Regions from separate parts of the Pseudarthrobacter sp. TRD_SC_9 genome, predicted to be linked through region 1. Evidence: predicted binding sites of a transcription regulator. Region 1 holds the regulator's gene; the other holds the start of a gene.

Evidence for each region. Region 1 encodes LexA, which represses DNA repair genes until DNA is damaged. Its sites were predicted from a motif close to TCGAACANNTGTTCGA; they were not measured.
Region 2: a site for LexA is predicted at 3,797-3,812, ahead of ACWA13_RS07780 (LysM peptidoglycan-binding domain-containing protein). Genes of this name have one in related genera too.

What each region holds. Positions count from the first base shown of each region.
Region 1 is NZ_CM143956.1:1,529,165-1,540,570, forward strand. It holds gene miaB (tRNA (N6-isopentenyl adenosine(37)-C2)-methylthiotransferase MiaB) at 1-1,005, shown strand, start outside; gene miaA (tRNA (adenosine(37)-N6)-dimethylallyltransferase MiaA) at 1,011-1,952, shown strand; gene dapF (diaminopimelate epimerase) at 2,019-2,963, shown strand; gene ACWA13_RS07220 (class I SAM-dependent methyltransferase) at 2,944-3,558, opposite strand; gene hflX (GTPase HflX) at 4,059-5,630, shown strand; gene ACWA13_RS07230 (ATP-dependent DNA helicase) at 5,623-7,686, shown strand; gene lexA (transcriptional repressor LexA) at 7,738-8,481, opposite strand; gene ACWA13_RS07240 (LysM peptidoglycan-binding domain-containing protein) at 8,850-9,212, shown strand; gene ACWA13_RS07245 (histidinol-phosphate transaminase) at 9,301-10,419, shown strand; gene hisB (imidazoleglycerol-phosphate dehydratase HisB) at 10,473-11,099, shown strand; gene hisH (imidazole glycerol phosphate synthase subunit HisH) at 11,096-11,406, shown strand, end outside.
Region 2 is NZ_CM143956.1:1,659,281-1,670,686, forward strand. It holds gene ACWA13_RS07775 (Stk1 family PASTA domain-containing Ser/Thr kinase) at 18-2,207, opposite strand; gene ACWA13_RS07780 (LysM peptidoglycan-binding domain-containing protein) at 2,346-3,737, opposite strand; gene ACWA13_RS07785 (Rv2175c family DNA-binding protein) at 3,999-4,352, shown strand; gene ACWA13_RS07790 (polyprenyl synthetase family protein) at 4,427-5,521, opposite strand; gene ACWA13_RS07795 (hypothetical protein) at 5,518-6,048, opposite strand; gene dinB (DNA polymerase IV) at 6,177-7,400, shown strand; gene ACWA13_RS07805 (DUF3040 domain-containing protein) at 7,671-8,045, shown strand; gene mraZ (division/cell wall cluster transcriptional repressor MraZ) at 8,364-8,792, shown strand; gene rsmH (16S rRNA (cytosine(1402)-N(4))-methyltransferase RsmH) at 8,976-9,968, shown strand; gene ftsL (cell division protein FtsL) at 9,965-10,657, shown strand; gene ACWA13_RS07825 (peptidoglycan D,D-transpeptidase FtsI family protein) at 10,871-11,406, shown strand, end outside.

The sequences.
Region 1 (11,406 bases):
CCGGCGCTCCGGGGCAAGGAGAAGGACAGGCGGCCCGGCGATATCCTCGCTGAAGTCCAGGCGTTGGTGGATGATGGTGCCATCGAGGTAACCCTCCTGGGCCAGAACGTTAACTCCTATGGTGTGGAATTTGGCGACCGGCAGGCTTTTTCCAAGCTGCTGCGCGCCTGCGGAGAAATCCGTGGCCTCGAACGCGTCCGGTTCACCAGCCCGCATCCGGCGGCCTTCACGGACGACGTCATTGATGCCATGGCCGAAACGCCCAACGTGATGCCTCAGCTGCACATGCCTTTGCAGTCGGGGTCCGATTCCATTCTCAAGGCAATGAAGCGTTCCTACCGCTCCACCAAGTTCCTGGGAATTCTGGACAAGGTCCGCGAGCGCATTCCCCACGCGGCTATTTCCACGGACATCATTGTCGGGTTCCCTGGCGAGACTGAAGAGGACTTCCAAGCCACCCTGGACGTTGTGTCCCGATCCAGGTTCGCCACCGCCTTCACGTTCCAGTACTCCAAGCGGCCTGGTACACCGGCCGCCGAGCTGGCGGAGCAGTTGCCGAAGGCCGTAGTCCAGGAGCGCTTTGAACGCCTCACCGGACTGCAGGACCGGATTGCTGCCGAGGAAAACGCCAAACAGTTGGGACGCCGGGTTGAGGTCATGGTCACCGCCCGGTCAGGCCGGAAGTCAGAGGAGACTCACCGCCTGTCCGGCCGTGCCCAGGACCAGCGACTGGTTCATTTCTCGGTGCCGGAAGGCGCGCAGGCCCCCCGCCCCGGAGACCTCGTCACCGTCACCATCACTGAAGCGGCAGCCTTCCACCTGGTGGCTGATCCGGACCTTGCGGACTACAGTCTGCGCCGCTCGCGTGCCGGCGACGCCTGGGATCGTTCCCAGGCAGATTCCTGCGGTGTGCCGGCCGCATCGGACGCCAGCGCAGCAAACAAGGCGCGCGGTACAGCCGGCGTTTCCCTGGGGATGCCCACCCTGCCTCCCCGCTTGGGCTGACCCGGGTGGCAGTTGACGGAAACGTTCCCCATCCGCCGGTGATCGCCGTCGTCGGCCCTACCGGTTCCGGGAAATCAGACCTGGCCGTAGGGCTTGCCCTGGCACTGGGTGGTGAGGTGATTAATGCCGACGCCATGCAGTTTTATCGCGGGATGGACATCGGCACCGCCAAAATTACACCTGCCGAACGCCACGGCGTTCCGCACCACCTGCTGGACATTCTGGATGTTACCGAGGAAGCCAGCGTCGCGGATTTCCAGCAGCTGGCCCGAACTTGCGTGGAGGATATGCATCGTCGCGGCAAACGCGCCATCCTCGTGGGCGGTTCGGGTCTCTACGTCCGCGCGGCACTGGATACATTGGAATTTCCAGGAACCGACCCGGTCGTCAGAGGCAGGATCGAATCGGACCTGGCCGCCCACGGCGTTGCAACCCTGCTGGAACGCCTTCGTACGATCGATCCGGTGTCCGCCGCACGTTTGGGTGATGAGCGGAGGATTGTCCGCGCACTGGAGGTCCACGAACTGACGGGTCGGCCCTTCAGCTCCTTCATGCCCACCCGTGAGTATTTCCGTCCAGCGATCCAGATCGGACTGGAAGTAGACCGTGGGCAACTCAGGCAACGGTTGGCGGACCGGGTGCATCGCATGGTGGAAGCCGGACTCCTCGAAGAAGTCCAGCGCCTCGATGCGGCCGGTCTGCGCCGTGGCCGGACCGCAGCACGCGCGCTGGGTTATGCCCAGTTCCTGCGTGTCCTGGACGGGGAGTCTGTCGTGGCGGCCGCCGCGGAGGAAACCATCGTGGCAACGAGGCAGTTCGCCAGGCGGCAGCTCACGTGGTTCCGCGCCGACCACCGGATCACCTGGTTGGACTGGCAGCATCCCGCACTTCTGGAAGCGGCCGTGAAACTCTCCACCCAGGAACTTCCGACGCCGGAACAACGGTAAGTGCCGCCGGTTCCGGGTGCCCCCGGCCGTTTAGTCAACGTGCAGGCTCCCCGGTAGGCTGGAATTATGGATGCAACAGCCGCAGTGACCCGTGAGTCCGTAAAGCCGCAGCTGGCGGGCCTTGACTTCGCCAAGGGCCACGGAACCGGGAACGACTTTGTGCTGATCGCAGATCCCGACGGTGCCCGGACCATCACCCCGGAGCAAGTTGCCGTGATTTGCGACCGGCACCGGGGGATTGGCGCTGACGGCCTGATCCGTGCCGTCCCGTCGCGGTTCCTTCCCGAGGGGCAGGAATTGCTCGCTGCCAACCCGCACGTGGAATGGTTTATGGATTACCGGAACGGGGACGGCTCGCTTTCCGAAATGTGCGGCAACGGTGTCCGGGTATTCGTACACTTCCTTCGGACTGAGGGCTTCATCAGTCTCGCCGACGGGGAGTCGATCACCATCGGAACCCGCGGTGGTCTCAAGACTGTCGTGCGCACCGGCGGGAACTATGCGGTGGACATGGGTCCCTGGTCGTTCATCTACCCCGGCGAGGCTGCCGCTAAAGCCATGGACTCGACCGTCACGGCTGATGGTCTTTCCGTTCCCCGCCCAGCGCTTTCTGTGAGTATGGGAAACCCGCACACCGTGGTTGCCCTGGCTGAACTTGCAGAGCTGTCCGCTACCAGGCTGTATGAGGCCCCCGTTGTTGAACCTGTTCCAGGCCAGGGCACGAATGTTGAGTTCGTGGTGCCTTCGGAACCACTGGTCCACGACGGTGTCGGCAGCATCACCATGCGTGTCCATGAGCGCGGCGTGGGGGAGACGCAGTCCTGCGGCACGGGTGCTTGCGCCGCAGCGGTAGCCATTCGGCACTGGGCAGGCGCGGGCGCACCGGACGCCTGGAACGTCCATGTTCCGGGCGGAGTTGTAGGGGTCAAGTTCTTCGCCGGCCCCGAAGGGCACGAACACGTCGAACTCAGCGGACCTGCCGTGATTGTGGCTAGAGGGCAGCTTTCCTGACCCGCAGGATGCGGAACGATTTTGCCGTGCTTTCCCGGGTTACGGAGTAGCTGGCGTCCAAGGTCTCGGCCAGCCAGCGCTGCAGTGAATCCGCACCAAGATTCTTCTGGACCACCAGCCAGGCCGCGCCCCCTGGGGCGAGCCTGGGCAGCCATTGCACGAGCAGGGCATGCAGGCCGTCCTTGCCGATCCGGATCGGTGGGTTGGACCAGATGGTGTCAAAGCGAAGCTCCGGGTCCACCGATTCCGGAGTTCCTGCGATGACGTTTTCCAGGCCCAGCCGTGCAGCGTTCTCATTGGTCAAGATGACGCAGCGTTCGTTGACGTCTACGGCATAGACGCGGGCGTGGGGTGCCTGGAGGGCCATGGTGAGGGCTATGGGTCCCCAGCCACAGCCGATGTCCAGCAGGTTGCCCGTCGGTGCGGGCGGCGGAACCTCGGAGAGCAGGATGGCCGTGCCCTTGTCGACTCCGTCCGGGCTGAAGATACCTGTGGAGGTCTGCAGATGGCGCGTGTGCCCTGCGAGCTCGACGGTGAGCGGCTTGCGCTGGAAGGGCCCGGCGGGCGATGCCGTGAAATAGTGTGCAGACTCCATAATGGGCCAGACTAGTATCGGCCATGGCCGAATACGAATCGTGGGCTGCAGGCATTCCTGCCGGACAAGCCCATGCGCCTTCCGCTACCGGAGCCTCTGCTTCCACTCTGCTAGGATTGGAACCATGATTTTGATTTTCCAGTAGCTGAGGCTTTCCCTTCAGTGGCGATGCAGGCCTCGACCGGCTTTCCGCCGTCGTCGTCGTGATCCTTTTCCGGCGACTTTCCCAGCAATCCATGAGCGGACCTAATACCGCCTTGGCCGGAGAATCAAGAAACTTTTAGCCCTGGAGACGCGTTTTGCGGATGTCGCGGGCGTCCCTTCGTTGGCTGCTCCGGCCACCTAAGAACCGCCACTCCTCATCAGGAATGAGCTTTGCTCCTGGAGGGCGCGGCAAACAGGAGAACCCCATGAGCCAATCCCGTCAGCCCAGCGCGAATTCCGTGCCACAACAACCCAATCGGCACTATTCTGGAAGTGTCACACCCCTAAAGGAGACCATGAGCACACAGCAGAGTACCGGACCCGATCCGTCAGCCCAGGACCTCAGTCCTGCGGAAATCCAGGCGGTCATCGACCGGATCCTGTCAAAGGATGTTCCTGCCCGCGGCACTGACGCCGCCGGCCGGGAGTCGGAAGACGGCGTCTTTGGCAGGGCGCAGGCCATTTCACGGCAAGATGGGGAACACAGCGAGTACGACGGCGACCAGCAGGATCTGCAGGACCGCCGCGCACTGCGTCGTACCGCGGGCTTGTCAACGGAACTCGAAGACGTCACCGAGGTCGAATACCGCCAGCTACGGCTGGAACGGGTAGTACTTGCAGGGCTGTGGACTGAAGGTACCTTGGCTGACGCAGAAAACTCGCTGCGTGAACTTGCAGCCCTGGCCGAAACTGCGGGCTCGGAAGTCCTTGACGGGCTCGTCCAGCGGCGCAGCAAACCTGATCCCGGGACCTTCCTGGGCTCGGGCAAGGCGCAGGAACTCAAGGACATCGTGATGGCCACGGGCGCAGATACTGTCGTGGTGGATGCTGAACTTGCTCCATCCCAGCGCCGTGGGCTTGAGGACATCGTCAAGGTCAAGGTCATTGACCGAACCGCCCTGATTCTGGATATTTTCGCCCAGCATGCGAAGAGCCGCGAGGGCAAGGCCCAGGTGGAACTGGCCCAGCTCGAATACCTGTTGCCGCGCCTGCGTGGCTGGGGTGAGTCAATGTCCCGTCAGGCCGGCGGACAAATCGGCGGGGCCGGTGCCGGCATGGGCTCGCGTGGTCCTGGTGAAACCAAGATTGAGCTGGACCGCCGGCGTATCCGCACCCGGATGGCCAAACTCCGCCGCGAGATTGCTGCAATGAAGCCGGCACGGGAAACCAAGCGGGCCAACCGCCGTCGGAATTCCGTTCCGTCCGTTGCTATCGCCGGATACACCAACGCAGGCAAGTCGTCACTGCTTAACCGCCTTACGGATGCCGGTGTCCTGGTGGAAAACGCCCTCTTCGCCACCCTGGACCCCACCGTGCGCAAGGCAGAGACCGCAGACGGGTTGAACTACACGCTGGCAGACACCGTTGGATTCGTCCGGTCGCTGCCTACCCAGCTGGTGGAGGCCTTCCGTTCGACGCTGGAGGAGGTGGCAGATTCTGACCTGATCCTGCATGTCGTTGACGTTTCGCATCCGGATCCGGAAGGCCAGATCGCTGCCGTCCGCAAGGTCTTCAGCGAGGTGGATGCGCGCAAGGTGCCCGAGATCATCGTCCTCAACAAGGCCGACGCCGCCGATCCCTTTGTCGTGGAGCGGCTCAAGCAGCGCGAGCCGCGGCACGTGGTGGTATCAGCCCGGACCGGCGAAGGAGTTCCGGAGTTGCTGCGCGCCATCAGCGAATCCATTCCTCGGCCCGGTGTCAAGCTGGAACTGCTGATCCCCTATGACCGCGGTGACCTGGTCAGCAAGTTGCACGACTCGGACGTTGAGATCCTCAGCATGGAGCACGAGGAAACAGGTACCCGTGCCCTCGTGAAGGTGCGCGAAGGACTCGCCGCGGAGCTGGAACCGTTCATCAGCAATGACTGAGGTGGCGGCCAGCGAAACGCAACGTCCCGTTAAGAGCGCTGTCGAGCAGTTCGTCCTGGAACTGCTCGACAGGGCTGTTGACGGGATGGGCGGCCAGAGCCGCGCCGGCCAGCATCAGATGGCGCGCGAGGTAGCCCGCGCCATCGAAACCGGCGAACACCTGCTGGTGCAGGCCGGCACTGGAACGGGTAAGTCCCTGGCTTACCTCATCCCGCTCATTGCGCATTCGCTGGTCAGTAATAAGCCAACGCTGGTTTCCACCGCCACGCTTGCGCTGCAGACGCAGATCGTGGGCAGGGACCTGCCGAGGCTTCTGAAAACCCTCACTCCGGCACTGGAGCGGCCTGTCAAGGTGGCGCTCGTGAAAGGCCGCGCCAACTACGTTTGCCGGCATAAGCTCGAAGGCGGGTTCCCTTCCGAGGAGCCGTCTGAAGGGCAGCTCTTCTCGCTCGGCGAGGACACCAGCGTTCCGCACTTCGCCGCGGCGGTTGGCGGGCCTTCTTCTGCCCTTGGCAAGGAAGTCGTCAGGCTCCGCGAATGGGCCGGGAAGACCGCCACCGGAGACCGGGACGAGCTCCTGCCTGGCGTAACGGACCGTGCCTGGCGGCAGGTTTCCGTGACGTCAATGGAATGCCTCGGCGCCCAGAAGTGCCCGCTTGCCGAGGAATGCTTCAGTGAGCTGGCCCGCCAGGATGCCGCGGACGCCGACGTTGTGGTGACCAACCATGCCATGCTCGCTGTCAGTGCTTTCGAAGGTCTGGCGGTGCTGCCGGAGTATGACGTTGTGGTCGTGGATGAAGCGCATGAACTCCAGGACCGGGTGACCGGCGCCGTCTCAGGCCAGCTCTCGGTGGCGATGGTTCATGCTGCAGCAGCTGGTGCCCGGAAACATACGGCCATCACGGTCGACGCCCTCAACGCCGCGGCGGCCAACCTCGAACTCTCCCTCGTCGGGGCCGCCAATGGACTCCTTCCCAATGGGCTCAACGAGGAGCAGTTGGACTGCGTGGACCAGGTGCGTGAGGCCTGCCGCGGCGCGCTTTCGGACTCCAAAGGGGACAGTTCGGCAACTGCCGACGGCGGACGGCAGCTCGCGCGATCGCGGCTGTTGGTGATCCTGGAGCTTTGTGAGCGGCTGTTGCTGGCGCGTGAGAACCGCGAAGTGGTGTGGATATCCCGCGCCAGTTCCTTCGATCCGCAGCAGGGCTACGGGCAGCCTGATGACTCCGCGCCGGCGCTGATCAACATTGCGCCGCTGAGTGTGGCAGGCAAGTTGCGGGAGGGGTTGTTTGCCGGCCATACCGTGGTGCTCACTTCAGCCACCCTTGCGATTGGTTCGGCGTTCGAACCTACTGCCGGCGGCCTTGGGCTGGTGGGGGAAGGCGCCCCGGCGTGGACGGGCATTGATGTAGGCTCGCCCTTCGATTACCCCAAGCAGGGGATCCTGTACGTTGCAGGCCACCTGCCCAAACCGGGCAGGGGTACCTCGCCGGAGGCCCTGGATGAGCTTGAAGCCCTCATCAAGGCGTCCGCCGGCGGGGCCCTGTGCCTGTTCTCCTCGCGACGGGCAGCGGAAGAGGCCGCCGAGGCCATGCGTGGCAGGCTGGGCGTGAAAATTCTCTGCCAGGGGGAGTCCACCATGACTGGCCTGGTTAAGCAGTTCGGCGACGAAAGGGATACCTGCCTGTTCGGCACCATGTCCTTGTGGCAGGGCGTCGATGTCCCTGGAGATTCGTGCCGGCTCGTTGTCATTGACCGCATACCGTTCCCGCGTCCCGATGATCCACTGATGACTGCACGGTCGCGTTCAGTTGCCCAGGCAGGCGGCAACGGCTTCATGGCAGTGTCCGCCACGCATGCGGCCGTCCGGCTCGCACAGGGAGCCGGACGCTTGATCCGCTCCACACGGGACCGGGGAGTAGTGGCCGTTCTGGACTCGCGGCTTTCTACCGAACGCTACGGAAACTTCCTGCGATCAGCGCTGCCGCCGTTCTGGCCCACGCGTGATGCGAAGATCGCCTATGCGGCGCTGGCGAGGCTGGCTGAGGGAAAGTAAGGGTTCCCCGGACTGAGCCGGGGAACCCCTCGCGTTTGGGAAGCGCAGCAACTACAGCGAACGCAGGACCGAAACGACCTTGCCCATGATGCTGGCGTGGTCGCCCAGAATGGGCTCGTACTGTGTATTCTGCGGCAGCAGCCATGTGTGGCCATCGCGTTGGCGAAAAGTCTTAACGGTGGCTTCGTCATCGAGCAGGGCAGCCACTATATCGCCGTTGCTGGCATCACTTTGCCGTCGGACCACTACCCAGTCACCGTCACAGATGGCTGCATCGATCATTGAATCTCCGGCGACCCGAAGCATAAACAATTCGCCCTGGCCAACCAGCTGGCGGGGCAGCGGCATGACGTCTTCCACCAGCTGGTCCGCGAGAATGGGCCCGCCGGCGGCGATACGGCCCACCAGCGGAACCATGGCGGTATCGACGGCCGTGGGCAACTGTGTGACAGTGGCGGCAGGGGCTGCGCCATGCTCCGGCGTGGCTGCTGCTCCCTTTCCGTTTCCACCGTCCAGGGTCAGCGGCATCAGCACTTCCATTGCCCGGGGCCGCTTGGGATCCCGCCGGAGGTAACCGAGCTTCTCCAACTGGGAAAGCTGGTGCGTGACGCTGGACAGGCTGGCCAGCCCCACGGTATCTCCGATTTCGCGCATGGACGGCGGATAACCATTGTCGTTAACAGAACGCTGAATCGTCTCGAGAATTTTCTTCTGTCGGGCCGTGAGGCCCTTTGAGGCGCGGGCAGCCGGTACGTTCCGGGACGTCGGCTTGCCTCCCGTGGCCTGTGTTGCCATGTGGTACCCGTGCCTTTCCAGCCAAAATGTCACACCCCGCTGATGGACTGCAGTGGTGGTTGTTTCTCTTCACCCAACGTAGGCCAGCCACACAGTTTTTTCAAACATTTGTTCTAGCGAGTCTCGACAATGTTCGTTCATAGGTGCTAAAACTGAACAAAGCAATCTTCGAATATGTATTCGAGTCGCGTCGCCTGGTTCGGTTCTTTGTTCGAACGGCGGTCGGGGCGCAGATGGCCGGCCCAGCAGGGACGGTATATGTCGGGCAGCATCGCAGGTCCAGGAGGGCTCAGTCCATGTCAGCTGTAACTGTTATTCACGACGGAGGTTTCCGCAGCCGGATTTCCACCGCGCCCGGCCGCCACTTCATGCGCCAGACGTCAAGGATGCGTTCCCAGCAAAGCCCGGGGAACGCACCCTTGCGCCTTACCCGGCGCGGCCAGGTGGTATTGATGGGGGTACCTCTGCTGGTCCTGGCCGCATTGTTGCTGAGTCTGGCCGGATTTCTGCTTTCCCCGGCGAAGGCATCGGATTCAGCCCAGGACCTTTCGGTAACGCCGACAGTCACTGTCGTCGTCCAGCCCGGTTCTTCCCTTTGGGGGATTGCGTCCGCTGTAGCTCCGGACCGGGACCCGCGGGACGTTGTGGCAGAGATCGTCCAGCTGAACAATCTCGCCGGTGGAACCGTGGTCCCCGGACAGCAGCTGTTTGTGCCGACAGGCAAGGACTGACCCCTCGTCCCTGACGCATGGCAGCCAACTTGAGCTGGCATACCGTCACAGTTTCCGCGCCCAGGCCGGGCAGACTTAAGCTTGTACGGTGAGTGAAAAGTTTGAGCGCCTAAATCGACTTCCCTTGCGGAATAACCTCCGCGGGCTTTCTCCGTATGGAGCGCCGCAGTTGGATGTTCCCATCCTCCTGAACGTGAATGAGAACACGCACGGCGTTCCCCTGGAAGTGCAGGCCGCTATCGCGGAGGCAGTCACCGCCGCTGCCGCTGGCCTCAACAGGTATCCGGACCGTGAATTCACCGAGCTCCGGAGCAAGCTGGCCGAGTATCTGGGGCACGGTCTTACTGCAGACAATATCTGGGCAGCCAACGGCTCGAATGAGGTTCTGCAGCAGATTCTCCAGGCCTTCGGTGGGCCGGGCCGGTCCGCCCTGGGATTTCCTCCCACGTATTCCATGTATCCCCTCCTGGCCAGCGGCACGGACACCGCGTACCTGAGGGGGCAGCGTACTGATGACTACGGCCTCAGCGCGGAGTCGGCCGCGCGGCAGGTCCGCGAGCTGCGGCCCGGCATCGTCTTCCTCTGCTCACCCAACAATCCAACCGGCACGGGGCTGGGGCTGGACGTCGTGGAAGCTGTCTACGATGCCGGTGAGGACAGTCAGACAATTGTGATCGTGGATGAGGCTTACCACGAGTTCGCCCACGACGGAACGCCGAGCGCCCTGACACTGCTCCCGGGACGGGAACGGCTGATTGTCTCCCGCACCATGAGCAAGGCCTTTGCCCTGGCCGGTGCCCGGCTTGGTTACATGGCGGCCGCTCCGGAGGTCACCGATGCTTTGCGGCTGGTGCGGCTGCCCTACCACCTGTCCGCTATCACGCAGGCAACGGCCTTGGCGGCCCTGGAACACCGCGAGGCGCTGATGGCTGACGTTGAGGACATCAAACGCCAGCGGGACAGGATCGTGGAGGGTCTGCTGCGGCTGGGCCTCAAGCCGGCCGCGTCGGACTCCAACTACGTCTTCTTTGGCGGTCTGGAGAACCCGCACGAGGTATGGCAGGGACTCCTGGATGCCGGAGTGCTGATCCGGGACGTCGGCATTGCGGGCCACCTTCGGGTCACCGCCGGAACTGAGAGCGAAACCACAGCCTTCCTGACTTCTCTTGAAGAAATCCTGGCCGGAGCCGCCCGGCTTCCGGCATAAACTGGAATAAGCCAGTTCACGCCTTTATTACCATCCCTAAAGGACACTTCACCATGAGCAATGCCGGTTCCAACGCCGTCCAGGCCCGGACCGCACGCCTCGAGCGTGCCACCAGCGAATCGTCCGTCCTGGTGGAGATTAACCTCGATGGCACCGGAGTTTCGGATATCAGCACCTCGGTCCCGTTCTACGACCACATGCTGACGGCACTGTCCAAGCACTCGTTGATCGACATGACTGTTAAAGCAACAGGTGACACCCACATCGACGTCCACCACACCGTCGAGGACGTTGCTATTACTTTCGGCGAAGTGCTGCGCGAAGCCCTTGGCTCCAAGGCGGGTATCCGGCGTTTCGGTGAGGCTACAGTTCCGTTGGACGAAGCCCTTGCCCACGCGGTGGTGGATGTTTCCGGCCGGCCCTATCTCGTCCATGGCGGCGAACCGGCAGGCCAGGAGTACCACCTGATTGGCGGCCACTTCACCGGGTCCCTGACCCGCCATGTCTTTGAGGCCATGACCCTGCATGCCGGGATATGCCTGCACATGAACGTACTCGCGGGCCGGGACCCTCATCACATCGTCGAGGCCCAATTCAAGGCCTTTGCCCGAGCGCTCCGGGCCGCTGTTGAATCCGATCCACGCGTAGACGGTATTCCTTCCACCAAGGGGGCATTATGAGCGGCCAAGTCCTTCGTAATGGGGCTGTGACCGATCCTTCGGCAAGCCGCAAGCCGGAGTCCCCTGATGGGAAACCTACGGTTACCGTCCTGGACTACGGTTCGGGTAACGTCCGTTCAGCCGTCCGCGCCCTGGAACGCGCCGGTGCCCACGTGCTGCTGAGCTCCAAGCCGGAGGACGTTCTCAATGCCGATGGCCTCGTGGTACCGGGTGTGGGTGCTTTTGAGACCGTGATGAACGAACTCCAGGCAGTGAACGCTATCCGGCTGATCGGCCGCCGCGTTGCCGGCGGGCGGCCGGTCCTCGC
Region 2 (11,406 bases), 130 kb from region 1:
CAGTTTTGCTAAGGGAACTAAACCACTGTCAGGGTGATGACCGAGCCCTCGGGGAGTTCCTTATTTCCGGGTTCCTGTGCGCGGACAGTGCCGAACAATCCGCCCAGGACCTCGTTGATTCTGACGTCGAAGCCCAGTCGCCTGAGCTCGGCCGCGGCCACGTTGGCCTGCTTGCCCACGAAATTGGGTACTTTCACCATTTTCGGTCCCTTGGAGATGGTCAGTTCCACTGTTCCACCACGCACCAGGGTGCCATTGGCCGGCGACTGCGCCACCACGTTGTCCTCGGGCACGTTCCGGTCATTGACCTCGTTCACTACCTCGGCTTCGAGGCCAACGGCCTCGATTGCGTCCTCCGCAGCGTCCTTCTCCATCCCCGTGACGACCGGGACCGCGATGGGTTCCGGTCCCTTGGAAACCGTCAGGGCAATGGGAGTGCCGCGGCGGACTTCGGTGGCGGGCGCCGGGTCCTGGCTAAGGACGGTCCCCGCAGGCACAGTCTCATTGAAGACCTCGGTGACAGGCCCCAGTGCCATTCCCATGCTGTTAAGCGTGGATTTTGCCTCATCCAGCGAGCCGCCGGTTAGATCTTCAAGCGGGAACAGCTGCGGGCCCCGGGAGACGATCAGCGAGATCAGTTCGAAGCGCCGGATTTCAGTACCCCCGGGCGGTTCCGTGCCGATAACGTGACCCAAGGGTACGGCGTCGTCAAAGGCACGGGCGGTGCTGTACTGGAAGCCTGCTTCGGTAAGCTCGAGCTTAGCGGCGTCCTCTGTTTTGTTGACCAGTTGGGGGATGACGCCAGGAGAGCCGGGTCCCATTCCGAAGAACCAACCAGCTCCAGTAGCCAGTGCGGCCACCAGGATCAGGACAATAACCCAAAGCACCCCACGACGGCGGGGGTTTCCTTCGCGGAGGTTCCGCACCGGCGTGGCGGCTGCTTTGGAACGGGCCTTGTCCTCTTCCCGGGCAGCCTTCTTTTGCGCGCGTTTGCCCAGCGGTCGCCGGGGGTCCGGAGCAAGCGGCGGTTGTCCTGCGTACGGGCCGGGCCAGCCACTACCTGCACCCATGTCGGATGGCGGCACTTGTGGCCCGGATACACCCGGCCTCTCGGATTGTCCGTGAACAGACTCGATCTGTGCGGTGGGGTACTCCCTTGGGAGGTAGGGGGCGCCTGCCCTCACGGCGTTGGCGGGGAAGATAGCCGTGGGATTGCTGGTGGCAGAGATGACTTCGGTGTGTTGCTGCGGTTCCGTTCCGGGCGGCCGGGATGGAGCGGGGGGCATGGCGCGGCTTGGGGTCTGGACAGGTTTGGCTACCTGGTGGCCGGCCGTCGCGGCGGCAGGCTGGGCGTCGAGTTCCTCGTCTGTCAGGCGCGTGCGGATGTGGCTTAGCTCCTCGAAGAGAGCCAGCCCGTCTACCGGGCGGTTTTCGGGATCGTTAGCCGTGCACCACTGAACCAGCTCGTCAACGTCTGCGGCCAGCCCCGGCACCAGCTGCGACGGCGGCGGGACCACGCCGTTAACATGCTGGTAGGCCACCTGGATGGGGACATCGCCCTGGAAGGGCTGCCGGCCTGTGAGCATTTCGTACAGCATGATTCCCGCAGAGTAGATATCGCTGCGCGCGTCTGCCGGCTTGCCGAGCACCAGCTCAGGGGAAATGTAGGCAACGGTGCCCAGCAGCGCGCCCGTGCTGGTGGATGTGGTCACAGCGCGGGACAGGCCGAAGTCGCCAATCTTGATCCGGCCGTCCTTGGCAATGAGTACATTCTCCGGCTTGACGTCCCGGTGAATAAGACCGGCCAGGTGGGCAGCACCCAGCCCTTCGACGACAGGGCTTATCAGCGCGAGTGCCAGCCGCGTGGTCAGCCCGCCTTTCTCGGTAATCACGTCACGCAGGGTGTGGCCGTCAATGTACTCCATGACCAGATACCCCGTGTTGCCGTCATGGCCCTGGTCAAGCATTCCAACAACGTGGGGGTGGGACAGCCTTGCTGCCGCCTTCGCTTCACGCCCCAGCCGGTCCAGGAAGTTCTGGTCGTGGGCCAGATGCGGGTGCAGAACCTTCAGCGCAACGTCACGGTCAAGTCGGAGGTCCGTGGCCAGGTAGACAGTGGACATGCCGCCGCGGGCAATGCGGGAGCGGATGGCATAGCGATGATCCACTGCCGTTCCCACCAGGCTGTCATAGAGGTTTTCCTGCACCTTACGATCCTAATCCTGACTGGATCAGGGCCCCAGCCGACAGACGGGCCCGGACCGTATCGTTATTGTTCCGCTGCACCGGCCGGCAAGCGATGGACGGGCCGATCAACCTTTGTGGCAGGCGGCCCGCCCCGACGGTTACTGGAAGTTTTTCTGGTGCGCCAGGATGGCTGCCACGTAGGCCTTCGTGTCGTCGTACATGCCGTTCTTGCTGACCGAGTACTGCCCCTGGTAGTAGCCGGCGATCGCATTTTCCATGCCGTTGCTGGTGGCCAGCAGCCTGCTGATAATGGCAACGCCGGCCGTGGCGTTGTCGTGGGGATCGAGCAGGTTCAGGCGGCGGCCCACCATGTCTGAGGCCCATTCCCCGGAACTGGGAATCACCTGCATGGTGCCGATGGCGTTTGCCGGCGAAACGGCGCGCTGGTTGAAGCCCGATTCCTGGAAGGCGAAGGCCAGTGCCAGCGAAGGATCCACACCCATGGAGCGGGCTGTGCTTGCGACGATCGCGCGCATCTCGTCCCGGCTGGGAACTGGTGAGGCATTGAGGAGTGCCTTATTCTCGTTCGCCGAACTCACGACGGCTGCGGGGTACTCGAAGCCCAGGAAGGAACTGGGAACCAGCGGCGCTACGGTGGACGCCGGCTGAAGCGGGGCGACGGCGGGGGCGGCACCGCCGGCAGGCGAGACCTTGATCTGCTGGCCGGGGTGGATGAGTTTGGTGGCTGAGAGCTGGTTCCAGCTCAGCAGATCAGACAGGGACACGCCATGCTTAGCGGCGATGCCGGACAATGTGTCCCCGGCGCGGACGGTGTAGCTGGCGGCCCCGGCGGGGGCGGGGGCCGGCGTGGGCGCCGGCGCGGCTGTTGGTGCGGGTCCGGGTACCGGCGCGGATGCTGGCGCTCCCGGCTGGCTGGATACCTTGATCTGCTGGCCCGGGTGGATGAACTTCGCGGGTGAGAGCTGGTTCCAGCTCAGGAGGTCGGACAAGGACACCCCGTGCCTGGCAGCGATGCCACTTAGTGTGTCCCCGGCGCGGACGGTGTAGCTGGCGGTCCCGGCTGGCGCCGGCGCTGCCGTTGGGGCGGCTGTTGGCGCCGTCGTCGAGGACCCGGGCTGGCCGGTGAGCTTAATCTTCTGGCCCGGATAGATCAGCGTGTTGGGCGAGAGATTGTTCAGGGACAGTACTTCGGCTGTGTTCAGGCCGAATTTCGCGGCAATGGCCGTTACTGTATCGCCACGGACCACCGTGTAGTCGCCAGGGGTGGAGGGCGCGGCCGGCAGGAAGGCCTTGGGCAGGGCAGAAGAGACGGCAGACGCGGGAATAGTCGTCTTTGCGACTGCAGCCTGGGTCTGCGCCTTGATTGCCGCATTGAGCGAGGCGGGCAGCGACCGGGCCGGTGACTGGGCCTGGGCAGGCTGGGCCAGCGCCAGGGAGGAAAGCATCACGGCGGGAAGGGCAGCGGTAGCCGCGGCCATGAGGGGCAGACGTGGACGGTTCGGCTGTTGGGGCAGACGTGACGGGGTCATGGAAGGAGGTTCCTCTTCTCGGCCGGGCTGCTGCTGGCACGTGTTGGTGACTGGTATCTTCGAGCGCGGGTTCGGGGCACTGCTGTTACTCATGTTACTGAAGTTGTTAAAGTGATTAATGTGAATGTCTCACGAATTTACCGCTAGCACAAGAATTGGCTTTCTGAAGAAATCCCTGATCAGGCGGTGTGTCGGGCTTTGACACGGCCCCAGCCGGGCTCCGACTAGGCGCCCGGGCAGGGGGCATGGCAACCTTATGTCGTGAGTAATATCGAAAGCCTTGTGGGCGAATGGCTGCCCCTGCCAGATGTCGCCAAACTCCTGAATGTTTCCATCACCCGGGTTCACAGCCTGTTGGATGAGCGGTCCCTCGCGGCTCTGCGCGTTGGCGACAGGAATATCCGTAAAGTTCCGGCCGCCTTCGTCCAGGACGGTGAAGTGGTGGACAGCCTTAGGGGAACTATCGTGGTGTTGTCGGACGCCGGATATTCAGATGAAGACCTCATCACCTGGCTGTTCACGCCTGACGAATCCCTGCGTGGAAGGCCCATTGATGCCCTCCGCGAGGGCCGCAAGACTGAAATCCGACGCCGCGCCCAGACGCTGGCCTGGTAGCAGCTTCGCCGTTCGGCTGGCCCAGCATCGCGAACCCACGGAAGCCGGCCCGGCTCTGACGGGCCGGCCGCCGCTCAGGAAGCGCGGCTGACGGAAGCCTCTGCCAGCTTTCGCAGTGCGGTACGGGAGAATTCATCCACCGGCATTTCCGCCAGGGCCGTCACGGCCGAATCGGCAAACTGGCTGATGAGCAGCTCTGTCGCTTGCAGTGCGCCGCAGTCCATAATGATCCGGCGGATCTCTTCCACATCTGTTGCATCGAGCTCAGGGCTCCCCAGTTTCTGGTCGATGAACGCCGACTCCGCTGGGTTGGCCTGCTCCAGGGCGAGGGCAACGAGAACTGTGCGTTTGCCTTCCCGCAGATCGTCACCGGCAGGCTTACCGGTGGTGATGGGATCGCCAAAGACTCCCAGGACATCGTCCCGCAGCTGGAAAGCTTCGCCCAGTGGCAGGGCAAAGGCCGAGTAGCCACGGAGAAGGTCGTCATGTGCCCCGGCCAGCGCACCGCCCAGCGCCAGCGGGTGCTCCGTTGAATACTTGGCGGATTTGAAGCGGATGATCGACTGCGCGCGTGTCACGGCCTGCGCCCGGTCCCGGACCGGTCCGGCCACTTCTTCCAGGATGTCAAGATATTGCCCGGCCATGACCTCCGCCCGCATGAGGTTGAAAATCAACCGGGCGCGGCTCCCTGAAGCGGCCCTGGGGCCGATGTCGGTAAAAGCCTCTTCACTGAAAGACAGGCAAAGATCGCCGGCAAGAATGCCGGCTGCCTGGCCAAACCGTTCACCGTCCAGCGCCCATCCCTGTTCCTGGTGCAGCTGGCCGAACCGCCGATGGACACTGGGGCCACCGCGGCGGGTATCCGAACGGTCGATGATGTCGTCGTGAATCAATGCCGCTGCCTGGAAGAGTTCCAGGGCCGCACCCGCGGTAACAATTTCCTCTGCATCGGCGCTGCCGCCGGCGCCCCGCCATCCCCAGTAGCACATCAGGGCTCGAAGCCGCTTGCCCCCGGTGACCAGGTTGGAGATGGAATCCATAATGGGATCGATGTCGGGGGAGATGGCAGACATAATCTCGTGGCGGCCTGCCAGGAACCCGCGCAGCCTGGCTGCCACTGCTGCGACGTAATCCGCTTGCTCAACGAGGAGCTGTTCGGCCGCCGTCACTTGATGGACTCCGGCGCGACGTTCGCGCCGAGGGTGAAAGTAGACGTGCCGCCGGCTTCGACCACAGCAAGGTTGATGGTCTCGTTGGTGCCGCGGATAAAGTCCTTTGACGCCACGCTTCCGACGGACTCTCCTGGAACGGCTGTAAAGCCCTGCCCCCCGATGGCTGCAGTGTAGAACTCGACGACGGCGGCAGGCTGCCCCGGAATGCTGGCCACCAGGGCCGCGTTGGCAGGGACCGATGACTTGTCGAAGCTGCTGGAAACGACGGTTGCCCCAGGCATCAGCGGCAGCAGGGCGGTCGGGAAACCTTCGACGACGGTCCCCACTGTTGCGGAGGCAGTGGGTTGTCCGCCGTCCCCCTTTTCTGTGGCCGGGACGGGGAGCGGGTCCACGGACGTTGTGGCGGACGGCGCCGGAGAGGATGATTGAACCGGGCCGCCGGACGTGCAGGCGGTTAGCGCCAGGACGGCCCCCGTGGCGAGCAGCACCACGCGAAGCGGCGCCTTCATACCAATAGTCGTCACAGGGCAGTTCCTCCTGGAGTTGTAAAACGGAAGTTGAAAAACGGGATACTGCCTCCAGTTTAGTCAGTCCCCCAACATAGGATTGCAGCGTGCGCGTAGATAGGGATAGAAGCGGAAAGATCGGCAGGGTGCAGGAGGGTAGCGTCGGCCTGCCATCGGCGCCGGCCGGGCCGGGCCCCCGCAGCGCCATCCTGCACGTGGATATGGATGCATTTTTCGTTTCGGTTGAACTTCGCAGCCGCCCGGAGCTGCGCGGCAAACCCATCATCGTGGGGTTTCCCGGCGAACGCTCGGTGGTGTTGTCCGCCTCGTATGAAGCGCGCTCTTCGGGCGTGAAATCGGCCATGCCGATGGCCGTAGCTGTCCGGATGTGCCCGCAGGCCCTCGTGATTGAACCCCGCCACGGCCTCTATTACGAGGTCTCCGCCCAGTTAATGTCGCTCTTTGAATCCATTACGGACCTGGTTGAGCCGTTGAGCGTGGATGAGGCCTTCCTGGACGTCAGCGGCGCCATCCGCCGGCTTGGTCCTCCTGCGGAGATCGGGGCCCTTATCCGGCGCCGGGTGTCCAGCGAGCTGGGGATCACCGCTTCGGTAGGAATAGCCGTCAACAAATTCGTGGCAAAGATTGCCTCAACCCGCTGCAAGCCGGACGGGCTGCTGGTGATCGAGCCTGAACAAACTGTGCAGTACCTGCACTCCCTTCCGGTGGGAGCCCTCTGGGGCGTGGGTGAAAAGACCGCCCAGGTGCTGGCACGGATGGGGATCAGGACTGTCGCGGATGTTGCTGCCACACCGGCCCCGTCCCTCAAAAGGGCACTGGGCGCCACCGGAGAGCACATCCACCGCCTTGCCTGGGGGATCGACTCCAGACCGGTCAGCCCCATCAGGGAAGAAAAGAGCATCGGGGCCGAAGAGACATTTATCATGGACACGGTAGATGACGTCCTCCTCCACCGCGAGTTGCTTCGGCTTGCCCACCGCACTGCGTCGAGGCTGCGTAGTTCCGGAATGCTGGCAAGGACCGTGGCTCTGAAGCTCCGCTACTCCGACTTTTCGACTGTTACCCGGAGCCGGACTGTTCCCACACCCATTGACAGCGCACAGCTGGTCTATGAAGTGGCCGTCCAGTTGCTGGCCGGCCTGGGCGCGCGTCCCCTGGCCGTCCGGCTGGTCGGGGTGCGTGCGGAGCAGCTTGAGCCCAAATCACACACAGCCCTGCAACTCAGCCTTGACCGTCGGGACGATAACTGGCGGGCGGCCGAGGAAGTCCTGGATGAGGTGACCCGGCGTTTCGGCACCAAATCGGTCCTCCCGGCGAGGCTGCTGGACGCCCCTGGCGAGGCCTGCTGACTTCCTGGAGGGCAGTCCTGGCACATTGAACCGCCAGTGTCTTTCAGTTCCGGCCCGGACAAACTATCCTTAGTTGTACATAGATTTTCGAACGTTTGGACATGGTTCAGGGGCTGTCGCAATTGGGGCTGCTGCTTTTGAGTCCGGGCGTACTTTGGTTAGTTTCGCCAGTGACGGCGGCGGCGGAACCAAGTAGGGTGGCCGGGCGTTAGAGAAGTGGAAGTGTTTGCTGGGCCTGGCCGGACGTTGGCCTACATAAAGGAGGTCGTGATGCCGCTCTCGGAGCACGAACAGAAGCTGCTGGAACAGCTCGAGAAGCAACTGCATGAGGACGATCCCAAGTTTGCCAGTTCCATGGGGTCCGATCCTTCCCGCACGTGGTCAACGCGGCACATCATCATGGGTGTGTTCTGTGCCTTGGCCGGAATCTTGTTGCTGCTCGTCGGCGTAACCATACAGAATATTTTCGTCGGTGTCCTCGGGTTCATCATCATGGGCGCAGGCGTTTATTTCGCGACCCTCCGTAGCTCTGCTGGCAAATCCGGTAAGGATGCCGGACGCTCCGCCAAGGGTGCCAAGCAGCGCAGCTCGTTTATGAGCAGCCTCGAGGAACGCTGGGACGAAAGGCGCCGCGGCGAACCCTAGGCCCACGCTCCACTTTCCTCCCTGGACGTCCCGCCCTACTTGCCAACAGGCATCGAATGACCCGCTTCGGCGGGTCATTCGCCATTTAACGGGCCCTTTCGGCACTCTCAGGCTTCCAGATGTCGAGGAAAGGCGCCTGAGCCCTCCACTTCCCACCACCGACTTTTGCCCAGTGCCCGCGCGGATTTGTTGCGCCTTAGTGCAGCCATTTGCTCCGTGTCGCGTTGACTGGGGAGGAAAGTGGAGTAATGTGGAGGACATAAGAGGGTAGTGGCAGCGCAGGAGTGCAATCCCTGACATCAGACGGGCGGTGGGCCAGTGTTTTTGGGCACTCATTCGCCGCGGCTTGATGAGAAGGGGCGGATTATCCTGCCGGCCAAGTTCCGCGAGGAACTTGCGGCCGGTTTGGTCCTGACCAGGGGCCAGGAGCGTTGCATCTACGTCTTCAGCGAGAAGGAATTCGCGCGGGTACACGAGCAAATGCGGGAGGCGCCCATCTCTTCCCGGCAGGCCCGTGACTATATCCGCGTCTTTCTTTCTGGAGCCTCTGACGAGGTACCCGACAGGCAGGGGCGGATAACCATTCCGCCCGCGCTAAGGGAGTACGCAGGATTGGGGCGCGAGCTGGCCGTTATCGGAGCCGGAACGCGCGCTGAGATCTGGGATGCCCAAGCCTGGAGCCAGTACCTCGCGGAGCAGGAAACTGCCTTCTCCGAAACCGACGACGCTATTCCGGGGATCCTGTGATCACCGCGGGCAGCCCGCCGAAAGGTTCTTGAATGGGATCTCCAGCCGCCCATCCAACGTTCCACCTGACTCACTTCCCCGGAGCCAGGCGGACGCGGGGGATAGGCGCGGATGGGGATCCGGTTTAAGAACCAGCTCAGTGTCCAGAATTCCACTTCACCGAGTCGACAGGAGGACGAAGGCATGACAGACCAGCCCAAGCCAACGTCCGAACGCCATGTACCGGTCCTGCGGGACCGGTGCATCAATTTGTTGGCTCCCGGATTCGAGGCTGCACGGAAACGGGCCGAGACGCCCGTAGCGATCGACGCAACGCTCGGTATGGGCGGCCACTCGGAGGCTATGCTCCAGCGCTTCCCGGACCTGCACCTGATCGGCATTGATCGCGACGAAGAAGCCCTTGCGCTGGCAGGGGCCAGGCTGGCTCCTTATCAGGAACGGACGGACCTGGTCCACGCCGTTTACGACGAAATCGAAGACGTACTGGACGATCTTGGCTTTGCTGAAGTCCACGGCGTCCTGATGGACCTTGGCGTATCCTCCCTGCAACTGGACGAGCGCGAGCGTGGCTTCGCGTACTCCTTCGACGCACCGCTGGACATGCGTATGGACACCAGCCGGGGGCAGACTGCGGCGGACGTGGTTAACAACTACAGCGAAGAAGACCTGGTGCGGATTATCCGAACGTGGGGCGAGGAGAAGTTCGCGGGCCGGATTGCCAACCGGATAGTCTCTGCGCGCGCCTCACGGCCATTTACTACCACCGGCCAACTGGTGGACGTCATTCGGGCCGTCGTTCCCGCCGGTGCCGCCAAGTCCGGCGGACATCCGGCCAAAAGGACCTTTCAGGCTCTCCGCATCGAGGTCAATGAAGAACTGGATGTCCTTCAGCGGGCGGTGCCCGCTGCGGTCGCTGTGACGGCGCTCGGCGGACGAGTAGTGGTGATGTCATACCACTCACTGGAAGACAAGATTGTTAAGTCCGTGTTCCAGGCCGGTTCCAGGTCCTCCGCACCGTTGGGCTTTCCGGTGGAACTGGAGGAACACAAAGCGCATCTGAAAACCCTGACCAAGGGGACTGAAGTGCCCACTGCGGCAGAAATCGAAGAGAACCCGCGTGCCGCGTCAGCTCGGCTGCGCGCCGTCGAACGGATCAGGCCCGGGAGGTCCGCATGAGCTCAGCAGCAGCACCAAACTTGCCCCTGTCTGCAGGCGGCAGCCCCCGCAGCCTGGACCCGGGTCGCCGCCGGGAGCGCACCCCGCTCTCCGTTGTCCGGTCGGTGCCACGGAAGCGCCGCACACCTTTTGTGGTGATGTGCTTTGCTATGTTGGCGTTTGCCCTGGTGACCGTTCTCGTCCTGAATATTCAGGTCTCCTCAGCGCAGTACAGCCTGGTTCAACTCAAAAGCACGCAGTCCACCCTGACGAAGGAAAATCAGGAGTTGGCGCAGCAGGTGCAGAACTTTGAAGCTCCACAGAACCTGGCTGCCAAGGCCACCCAGTTGGGTATGGTTGCTTCCCCAAACAAGGGCCAGATTGACCTTTCCACGCTTAAGGTCACCGGAAAGGCCACTCCGGCAGCGTCCGGGGCTCCGGCCGGGGCAGTCATCCCGGCTCCGGCCGTCGCCGGACAACTCAGCGTCGTACCGCCCGCCACATCGGGTGAACCCCTGGAGAACCGGACTCCTGCTGAGGCGTCGGGACCGGCTGACGCCGCGCCGGAATCTCCGGAGGTGCCGGCAACGGGTGCTGCAGCGGAGGCAGGGGCCGCGGCAGAAGCTCAGCCCCCCGCGGCGCCGGCGCCGGCTGTCGAATTGAACGGCGGCTCGGTGCCGGCACCGGAACAGCGGACCCCAGGACAGTAACCAACGATCGGCCCCACCAGGCAGCAAGGGATAATCGTGGCGCAAGATACCGGCAAACCTGGAGCATCAGGAAAGAAGCCGCGGCTGTCCGCCACTGCGTGGCAGGCCAAACCGCTGGGCAAGGCAAGGACTGCAACCGGATTCAAGGCCGAACAACGCAAAGCCAACGCCCGTTCGAGTGGTCGTCCCCAGCCTCCGGGGGCAAGCGGTCGCCTGCGCTTGGGACTGGGAATCATGTTGGTCCTCCTCCTGGTGGTGGGTGGAAGGTTGTTCATGGTGCAGGGGCTGGACGTGGGTGGGATGGCTGAAGCGGCGTTGAAAAACCGCCTGCAGCCTGCCGTGCTCCTGGCCGAACGTGGCAGCATATTGGACGCGGATGGAACCGTGCTGGCCAACAGCGTGATCCGCTACAACGTAGTAGTGGACCAACTCCGTAACACTGAAAATGACTCGTTCTACAGGCTCACCGACGAGGGCGAACTGGTGGAGGTCAGCCGCGACCAGGGCATCGGGGAGCTGGCAGCACTCCTGGGTTTGAAAGTGGAGGACGTCCGCCAGGCAGTGACAGGGGAGTCCCGCTACACCATCCTGGCCAAGGACGTGGAGCCGGACGTGGAAGCCCGGATTTCCAAGCTGCGTATACCGGGCCTGGTCACTGAAGGCGTCAGTAAGCGCGTCTATCCCAACGGGTCGGTAGCCGGCGGCATCGTCGGTTTCCTGGTAGACGGAACCACCGGCCAGGCGGGCCT